DNA from 3 places in the Mycolicibacterium boenickei genome. Region 3 is predicted to be linked to each of the others. Evidence: predicted binding sites of a transcription regulator. Region 3 holds the regulator's gene; each other region holds the start of a gene.

Region 1 (3,274 bases), 240 kb from region 3:
GTCTTGGCCGGTGTTCATCAGGGGTGGTGGGTGCCAGTGGATGCGGCCGGTGTCGGGGTCGATGGTGGTGGTCCAGCCGAGTCCGACCAGGCGGTTGTCGGGTCCGCAGCCCAGGGCGAGGTCGGGGGCGTCGGTGTGGCCGCCGTGTTGCCAGTCGGCTCGGGCGTGGTGGACTTCGCAGCGGTCGGCCGCGGCGGTGCATCCGGGGCGGGTGCAGCCGCGGTCGCGGTTGTAGAGCAGCAGGCGTTGGGCTGTGGTGGCCAATCGTTTGGTGCGGGCCAGGTACAGCGGTTCGGCGGTGTGGCGTTTGTAGACGGTGAGGTAGTGAAAGCTGTGTGATGCCAATCGGATCAGGTCGTTCATCGGCATCCGCAGGCCCGCGCCGGTGACGGCGATGCCGGCGCCGGCTTCCAGTTCGGCCAGGGTGGTGGACACGACCACGGTGACCGGCAGGCCGCCGTGGCGGCCGAGTCGTTTGGACATCAGCACTTCGCGTAGCGCGACTTTGAGGGCGTCGTGGTTGCGTTGGGCTTGGGTCCGGGTGTCCCGGTCGGCGGCGGCCTGCTGGGCTTGTTCGGCTTGCTGGGCTGGGGCCTGCTCATAGGGGGCGTCGGCCTTGGAGGCTTCGGGTTCGGGTTCGGCGGCCTCGACGTCGGCGCCGGCGGGCGCGGCACTGGCCTCGGAAGCGTCGGGGGCCTGGGAAGTGTCGGGGGTGTCGGTCTCGCGCGCGACTTCGTCGGGTGGGTCGTCGAGTGGGTTGGGTGTGGGGTTGTGGACCGGTTCGGGATCGGCCGGATTGTTGAGGCCCGGCGCACCCCAGACGCCGGTGACCGTGGTCAGATACGCCGCGGTCTCAGGGTCCAGCCAGCCCTGGACATGCACCAGCCCGTCGGCGTCCTGTGTGCCGATCCGCAACCCCCGCAGATGCGCCGCGACATCGGGTGAGTCGCCGTCCTGGTTGAGCAGATAGAGCAGTTTGTCGGCGGCGGCTTTCAGCGTTTCGGGGGTGTCGCGGGTGGCGGCGGCGACCAGGTCGGATTCGATCTGGCCGAGTTCGGCGGTGCTGACGTATTTTTCGACCTTGGCCACGGTGTCGCGGATGATCGTGATGTGGTCGGTGTTGATCGCCCCGGCGCCCAGCGCGGCGGCACACGCGGGAAACAGCGGGTCGAGCACCTCGCCGCCGATGGCGTAGCGCGGTCCGAGAGCGGCGGCGGCGGCCACCCGGCGGGCGGCTTCTTTGGTGCTGATCCGCATCCGGGTGGCCAGTACGTCTTTGAAGGATTTCCCGCCGATCTCGTGCGGGGTGGCCTGCGCCATCAGGGCGGCTTGGATCCGGTGATCGATCATCGCCTCGGTGCGGGCGAGCTGTTCGCGCGCGGACTGCAGTGTCAACAACTCCGCGGTGTCCAACCCGGTGAAATCGACATCGAGCAGCGCTGCGGTCGCGGCGCGGTGGCCGGCCAGCGCGGTCTGCACCACGTCCCGGCCCTGCACCACTCCCGCCATCACCATGATTCGAACACTAGTTCGACACGCTGACAAGAATCCTCAGATTGTGACTGGAGAGGCCAAAGAGGCCAAAGTTTTTTGCAGCCGGCGCAACGAGTTTCGATCATCGCGATTTGTAAATTCTGGTCCGGGCCGAGGTGGCGTAATACCGGCCGGTGCGGCGGTTTCGCCAGGTACGGCACTTTGGTCGGCGGCGCAATCGGTTAACCTGCGTCGACGGCGTATCGGCCGCACTGCGACGGCCCTGAAATGGCATTTACCTTGAGTGCGTGTCGCAGCCCGAAGCTCATCCCGTATCGCTGCCGAGTCGCCGCGCGCGTGCCGATCAGGCCCGCCAGGTGGCCGATGTGCTGCGTCATCAGATCTACGAGGGCACGTATGCCGGCGCCCTACCGCCGGAGGCGGAGTTGGCCGCCGAGTTCTTCGTGTCCCGCAACACCATCCGGGAAGCGCTTGCCGTCCTAAAGACCGAAGGCCTGATCGACCGCGGCACCAAGGTGGGCACGCATGTGGCGGCCCGCAAGTACGACCACGGTCTCGACGCGTTGGTGGGGCTGAAGGAGACCTTCAAGGACTACGGCGACGTCCGCAACGAAGTCCGTGCCGTGCAGCGGCTCTCGGCCCCGCCCGCGGTCGCCCGCAAGCTCGCCCTCGAACCAGGCGCCCAGGTGGTGTTCATCGAGAGACTGCGCTATCTCGCCGATCTACCGCTGTCGCTGGATCTGACGTACCTGGCCCCCGAGATCGGCGAGCAGGTCATCGGTCACGCGCTGGAGAGCAACGACATCTTCGCGCTCATCGAACGGGTCAGCGGGCACCGCCTGGGCGGGGCGAGCCTTGCGTTGGAGGCCGTCTCGGCCGATCCCCATACCGCCGCGACGCTGCAGGTGCCGGCCGGATCGGCACTGCTGATGGCCGAACGGCTCACGAGTCTGGACGACGGTACGCCCGTCGACCTGGAGTACATCAGGATGCGTGGTGATCGAATCACCATGCGCGGCAACCTCACTAGGAGAGATGCATGACGCTGGTCAATCAACGCGCCGATGTCCCGGTGACCATCGACGAGTCCCTGTGTATCGAGGGCTGCACATTGTGCGTCGACGTGTGTCCGCTCGATTCGCTGGCCATCAACCCCGCCAACGGCAAGGCCTTCATGCATGTCGACGAGTGCTGGTACTGCGGCCCGTGTGCGGCCCGCTGTCCCACCGGCGCCGTCACCGTCAACATGCCCTACCTCATCCGCTAGAGGACCCAAGTGAAAACAGCCCTGATCGCCCTGACCGCCGGTCTGACCCTCGCCGCGGCCGGATGCTCTCTCGATTCGGCGACGAAGTCTGCCGACACTGTCGACGTCGTCGTCGGCTACCAGTCCAAGACCATCAACACCGTCACCGCAGGCACGTTGCTGCGCGCCCAGGGGTATCTGGAACGCCGGCTGGCCGACATCACCACCCGCACCGGCACCAAGTACAACGTGACGTGGCAGGACTATGACACCGGCGCCCCGATCACCGCGCAGATGGTGGCGGAGAAGATCGACATCGGCTCGATGGGCGACTACCCGATGCTCATCAACGGATCCAAGACCCAGGCCAACGAACGCGCCAAGACCGAGATCGTTTCGGTCACCGGGTACAACCCGAAGGGCGCGCTGAACATGGTTGTGGTGGCACCTGATTCGCCGGCCAAGTCGTTGACCGATCTGGCGGGAAAGAAGGTCTCGGCGAGCGTCGGTTCGGCGGGCCACGGCATGCTGGTG
Region 2 (3,274 bases), 280 kb from region 3:
ATGGCTGTGGCCGTACGCAAGTGGGCGTTCGACGGCGGCTTCATGGTCAGGCGGCGCAAGGAACTGTGGGTCCGCGTCGCCAATGTGGTGGCGTTCTTCGCCGCACTGGCCGGTTTCTTCCTGTGGTTCGGTATCACGTTGTGGGCGTTGCCCTTCGCGGTGTTCTTCCTGTGCTCGGTGCGTGGCTGGCGCGGCGGTGTGGGTACCCGACGAACGGCCGAGGGTCGGGAATTGTGGTCGCGGGCCGAGGGTTTCCACCGTCTGCTGTCGACCGATTCCGCGGAGACCAGATTCGACTTCGCCGCCCGCAAAGACCTCTACCTGGCCTACATTCCGTTCGCGGTGGCCGGCGGCACCGCCGCGTTGTGGGCCAAGAAGTACCAGGATTCCATGGGGGCACCGGCGCCCCAACCGGATTGGTACAACTCGTCGTCATCGTCGTCGGATACCAGCCACGGCTTCACCGGCGGATCCGGCGGCGCGGACTTCGACAGCTTCGAGTCGGCACTATCGTCATCGATCGGGGCATACACGGCCTCGCAGTCGTCTTCGTCCTCGTCGTCGGGCGGCGGGTCGTCGTCGTCCGGCGGCGGCGGGGGTGGCGGCGGAGGGGGAGGAGGTGGATCGTGGTGAGACTGCTGTTGATCGTGGTGCTGGCGCTCGCGGTCGCGGTATTGGTGGGGTTCGTCGTCGGCTACAACAAATTGCGGGCGGCCGATGTGCATGTCGCCGAGGCGTTGAGCGGCATCGATGTCGAGCTGACCCGCCGGGCCGCGCTGATCCCGGCGCTGGTGCAGACCGTGGCGACGTTCGCCTCCCACGAGACGGCCGTCCTGGGCCGGGTCAGCAGTGCCCAGGCGGCGCTGACCTCGGCGACCGGCGGGGCCTCGGTGCAACAGCGCAGCGCCGCCGAACATGATCTCGACTCGGCGTTGACCGGGGTGCTGGCGCTGGGATCGTCCTACCCGCAACTGAATTCGTCGAACAACTTTCTGAATTTGCAGGAGAACCTGGCCGACACCGAGAACAAGCTCGCATTCGCCCGGCAGTACTACAACGACGCCGTCGCCACCCTCAACCGGCTTGCCGGAACCATCCCGTGGGTGTACCTGGCGCCGCTGGCCGGGGTGTCGGAACGGGAGTACTACCGGTCGCCCCAATAAGCTTCGAGGCTCCAGGCAGCCTGAGCTCGCCGAAAAACTTTGGTCACTGTGGCCACGTCAGTCCCAAACTCGGTGTTCCTGTCAGTGTGTCGAACTAGTGTTCGAATCATGGTGATGGCGGGAGTGGTGCAGGGTCGGGAGGTGGTGCAGTCCGTGCTGGCCGGTCACCGTGCCGCGACCGCGGCGTTGGCCGATGTCGATTTCACCGGGTTGGACACCGCGGAGTTGTTGGCGCTGCAGTCCGCGCGGGAACGGCTCGCCCGTACCGAGGCGCTGATCGATCACCGGATCCAGGCCGCCCTGATGGCGCAGGCCAGCCCGCATGAGATCGGCGGGAAATCCTTTAAAGACGTACTGGCCACCCGGATGCGGATCAGCGGCAGGGAAGCTTCCCGGCGGGTGGCCGCCGCCGCCGCTCTCGGGCCGCGCTATGCCATCGGCGGTGAGGTGCTCGACCCGCTGTTTCCCGCGTGTGCCCAGGCGCTGCTGGCCGGCACGATCAACACCGACCACATCACCATCATCCGCGACACCGTGGCCAAGGCCGAAAAATACGTCAACACCGCCGAACTCGGCAAGATCGAATCCGACCTGGTCGCCGCCGCCACCCGCGACACCCCCGAAACCCTCAAAGCCGCTGCCGACAAACTGCTCTATCTGCTCAACCAGGACGGCGACTCGCCTGATGTCGCGGCGCATCTGCGGGGGTTGCGGATCGGCACACAGGACGCCGACGGACTGGTGCATGTCCAGGGCTGGCTGGACCCTGAGACCGCGGCGTACCTGACCACCGTCACCGGCGTCTGGGGTGCCCCGGGCATCAACAACCCCGCCGACCCCGAACCCATCCACAACCCCACACCCAACCCACTCGACGACCAGACCGAGACAGACGACGCCGCGCGCCAGACCGACACCCCTGCCGCTGAGGCCGGCGTGCCCGGGCCTGACGTGTCCGGGCCTGACGTGACCGACTCCGAGGCCGCCGTTCTCGTTGATGAGGAGACTGAACTCGACGCCTGCGAGGAGCAGCAGACCTCTCATGAGCAGGCCACGGCTCAAGCCGCACACGCCCAGCAGGCCGCCGCCGACCGGGACACCCGGACCCAAGCCCAACGCAACCACGACGCCCTCAAAGTCGCGCTACGGGAAGTCCTGATGTCCAAACGACTCGGCCAGCATGGCGGCCTCCCGGTCACCGTGGTGGTCTCCACGACCCTGGCCGAACTGGAAGCCGGCGCCGGCATCGCCGTCACCGGCGCGGGCCTGCGGATGCCGATGAACGACCTGATCCGATTGGCATCACACAGCTTTCACTACCTCACCGTCTACAAACGCCACACCGCCGAACCGCTATACCTGGCCCGCACCAAACGATTGGCCACCACAGCCCAACGCCTGCTGCTCTACAACCGCGACCGCGGCTGCACCCGCCCCGGATGCACCGCCGCGGCCGACCGCTGCGAGGTCCACCACGCCCGAGCCGACTGGCAACACGGCGGCCACACCGACGCCCCCGACCTCGCCCTGGGCTGCGGACCCGACAACCGCCTGGTCGGACTCGGCTGGACCACCACCATCGACCCCGACACCGGCCGCATCCACTGGCACCCAGCACCCCTGATGAACACCGGCCAAGACACCCTCAACCACCACTTCCACCCCGAAGAACTACTCATTCCCCCAGACGAAGCCGACGACGGGTAGAAACCGCCCGCTCAATCACAACCACGCTGACGCGCAGCATGATTGAAATCACCTATGTGCGGAATCGTGCCTGTGAACGCGGCTCTGCGGTGGCGCTGAGAACATCCGGATGCAAGTCCGCCGACCCGACATCGATGAGTCGACGTATTAGGGGAGCAGCGCCCTGGATACCTAGACTGTTTCGGTGCGTCTTGTCTTTGCCGGAACCCCAGAGCCCGCCCTCCCGTCGTTGCAGCGGCTGATCGACTCGCCCCGTCACGACGTGGTCGCGGTCCTGACCCGGCCTGACGCGGCCGCCGGGCGGCGCGGCAAGCCCGCACCGTCGCCGGTCGCGAAGCTGGCTCTCGAGCACGACATACCGGTGCTGCGCCCGGCCAAGCCCAACTCCGACGAGTTCATCGCCG
Region 3 (3,274 bases):
CGATGAGCCGAACGGCACGCTGCGATCCCGGTCCTTCGCCTCGCACCTGGGGATTCCCGAAGACGAGGCCACGGGGGCGGCGGCAGTGCGGATGACCGACTATCTCAGCCGCGATCTGACGATCGTCCAGGGCAAGGGCTCGGTGATCGAGACCCGTTGGAGTCCGGAAGGTTGGGTTCGCCTGGCCGGCCGCGTCGTCGCCGACGGCACCACACGGCTGGACTGAACCTGGACTACGCCTCGGCGCGGTGGGCCCGCAGCGCCTCGATCTCGCGTTCGAAGTCTTCGGCTGATGAAAATGACCGGTACACCGAGGCGAACCTCAGATAGGCCACCTCGTCCAGTTCGCGCAGCGGTCCCAGAATCGCCAACCCGACCTCGTGGCTGGGGATCTCGGGCGTGCCGAGCCCGCGGACCGCGTCCTCGACCTTCTGCGCCAGAACGTTGAGGGCGTCGTCATCGACCTGCCTGCCCTGACAGGACCGGCGTACGCCGCGAATGACCTTCTCCCGACTGAACGGCTCGGTCACCCCGCTGCGCTTCACCACGGCCAGCACGGCCGTCTCGACGGTGGTGAATCGGCGTCCGCATTCCGGGCAGGACCGCCGGCGCCGGATGGCCTGGCCCTCGTCGGTCTCGCGGGAATCGACCACACGCGAATCAGGGTGACGGCAGAACGGACAATGCATTACCGCTCCTTCGTCATGCCGCCGGACAACTAGCTCGAGCGCCCTTGAGCGTACCCGCGTTGCCCGCGGCAGACTCACCGCCGGGTCCAGTGGGGTGTAGGTGCCCACGCCGACGCCGACCAGTGTGACTGGCAGCCAGGACGATTCAGCGGTCATCGCGCTGCTCAGCCAACCGGGGCGAGCAGCGTCTGTCCCGCGTCGACGGCGGCGGAGTCGAGCTGGTTGAGATCACGGATCTGCTCGACGACCCGGGCCACCGGGGCGTCCGGCGCGACCCGCCGGGCCACCTGCTGCAGCGTTTCGCCCGACTTCACCTGGACCACCGCCAGTTCGGTCGGCGTGGGCGTCTCGGTCCCGACGACCCCGCCGAGTTGGGCCACCAGGCCCAGCCACACGGTGATGCCCGCGGCGACCAGGGCCAACAAGACGGTGGTCAACGGCGTGATGGGGCGGCTGCGATGAGATGCCCGCGACATCAGCACTCCGGTTCCGCGGTATCGGACCGAGCCGGCGGACGGCCGGGACGGCGCCGGCCGCTGGACCCGGCGCAACGGCCTGGGCGCACCGGCACCGAACTGGGCGCGGGGCGACTGCGACCGCGGAGTGGCCCGAACAGCGCGGGAACGGCTATCGGCGGGGATATCGATGATCGCCATCTGACTGCCTTTCGGTGAGACGTATTCGCTCTTGTGTTCGAACATAGTCGCTCAAGTGTTCGATGGATAGAACATGTGATCGAACTGTTGCCAAACGATAGAACAGGGCACCGACAAGTTCGGGCGGCCGAGTCCGCCGACGCCCGCGACGCGGCACCGCGCACCACCCACCTGCAGACACGCCCGCAACACGCGTCGAACACATGTTTGATTAATGTTCGACCAGCGACTACATTCGCCCTCATGAGCGACGACCGCAGCAGGGACGGCAGCACCGACACCCCGGCCGGATCGGACGGCGCGGGCCCACGCCGGGCCGAGGGCGGCCTCACCGACCGGCAACGGACGATTCTCGATGTCATCCGGGCATCGGTGACCAGCCGCGGCTACCCGCCCAGCATCCGCGAGATCGGCGACGCGGTCGGCTTGACCTCGACGTCGTCGGTCGCCCATCAGCTGCGCACCTTGGAGCGCAAGGGCTACCTGCGGCGCGACCCCAACCGACCCCGCGCCGTCGACGTGCGCGGCGCCGACGATCCGGCGGCCGCGGTGGTGTCGACCGATGTGGCCGGCTCCGATGCACTGCCCGAGCCGACGTTCGTCCCGGTGCTCGGGCGGATCGCCGCGGGCGGGCCCATCCTGGCCGAGCAGGCCGTCGAGGATGTCTTCCCGCTGCCTCGCGAACTGGTCGGCGAGGGCTCGCTGTTCCTGCTCAAGGTCGTCGGGGACTCGATGGTCGACGCCGCCATCTGCGACGGTGACTGGGTGGTGGTGCGCCAGCAGAGCGTGGCCGACAACGGGGACATCGTGGCAGCCATGATCGACGGCGAAGCCACGGTCAAGACGTTCAAGCGGACCCGCGGTCAGGTCTGGCTCATGCCGCACAATCCGGCATACGACCCGATCCCGGGCAACGACGCGGCGGTGCTCGGCAAGGTCGTCACCGTGATCCGCAAGATCTGACGAACCCAGACAAGACCCGGCCGCATCGAGATGTGGCCGGGTCCTTCCGACTCAAGTTCAGTCGGTGCGCACGAATCCGTTGGTGCGGGCGAATTCCTCACTGGCGAACCAGATCTCGGCCACCGCGTCGTCGTACTCACTGCTGTCGGGTGCCCAGTACCGGCCGGACTTCGTGTCGGCCTTGATCGGGTATCCCTCCGGCGCGCGGTTCGGGTCGTCCAGCGGCAGGTGGATCGCGGTGGCACTGGGGATCTCGTCGAGTTCGATGGCAGCATGGCGGCCGCTGTGGGACTCGCTGCCGTAGGCCTCGGCCTCGGTGATCACCCGGGTCGGCGCGGTGTCGACGTTGTCCTGATCGCTCGGCACAGCCAGGCCGCTCGGCACCGCCAGCCCGCCGAGGGCCGCGAACCCTTGCGGAGACGCGCCGCCCGCCGCACCACCGAACGCCGCGGTATCGGCCGCGTCGTCTGCGAGTTCCGCTTCGATCTCGTCCTCGGTGTCTTCGCCCTCGGCTACTTCCTCGAAGTCCGCATCGATCGGCGTGTTGAGATCGTCGTCCTCATCGAAATCGTCGTCGTCGAAGTCGTCCTCTTCGAAATCGTCGTCCTCGTAATCGTCGTCGTCTTGATAGCCGTCGTCGTAATCCTCGAAGCCCCGTTCCGACTCCGGGCCGGCCAGCCGCGCGGCATCTTCCGGCGGCTCGTCGTCATCGTCCGGGGATCCGTACCCGCCGGACGGTCGGTGGGGAGCCGCCCACTGGCTCACCGGCATCGCGATATCGGTGGGACCGTCGTACGGCGACGCCGCGCCGCCGGCCGAGTCCTCACCCGCCTCGGCGAATCGCGCCGTCGTGGCTTCGCCGGCACCATAGGCGCTTGCGGGCGCGTAACTCGGCGCCTCGGCACCGCGGTCGTCCACGAACTCGTCGTCGTCGTATCCCCGCGATTCGTAGTGCGCCTCGTCGTA

The links. The regulator LexA, encoded in region 3, represses DNA repair genes until DNA is damaged. The targets are predictions, from matches to a motif close to CGAACANNTGTTCG.
Region 1: G6N57_RS22935 (HNH endonuclease signature motif containing protein) is a predicted target of LexA. The motif match lies at 1,520-1,533, and genes of this name have one in related genera.
Region 2: G6N57_RS22740 (HNH endonuclease signature motif containing protein) is a predicted target of LexA. The motif match lies at 1,254-1,267, and genes of this name have one in related genera.

Annotation. Positions count from the first base shown of each region.
Region 1 is NZ_AP022579.1:4,815,932-4,819,205, reverse strand. Features, by position in the region: gene G6N57_RS22935 (HNH endonuclease signature motif containing protein) at 1-1,515, opposite strand, end outside; gene G6N57_RS22930 (GntR family transcriptional regulator) at 1,782-2,537, shown strand; gene G6N57_RS22925 (4Fe-4S dicluster domain-containing protein) at 2,534-2,761, shown strand; gene G6N57_RS22920 (ABC transporter substrate-binding protein) at 2,771-3,274, shown strand, end outside.
Region 2 is NZ_AP022579.1:4,773,431-4,776,704, reverse strand. Features, by position in the region: gene G6N57_RS22750 (DUF2207 domain-containing protein) at 1-633, shown strand, start outside; gene G6N57_RS22745 (LemA family protein) at 627-1,163, shown strand; gene G6N57_RS22740 (HNH endonuclease signature motif containing protein) at 1,272-2,870, shown strand; gene fmt (methionyl-tRNA formyltransferase) at 3,055-3,274, shown strand, end outside.
Region 3 is NZ_AP022579.1:5,057,395-5,060,668, forward strand. Features, by position in the region: gene G6N57_RS24125 (PhzF family protein) at 1-226, shown strand, start outside; gene nrdR (transcriptional regulator NrdR) at 234-689, opposite strand; gene G6N57_RS24135 (LysM peptidoglycan-binding domain-containing protein) at 854-1,390, opposite strand; gene lexA (transcriptional repressor LexA) at 1,589-2,308, shown strand; gene G6N57_RS24145 (LGFP repeat-containing protein) at 2,366-3,274, opposite strand, start outside.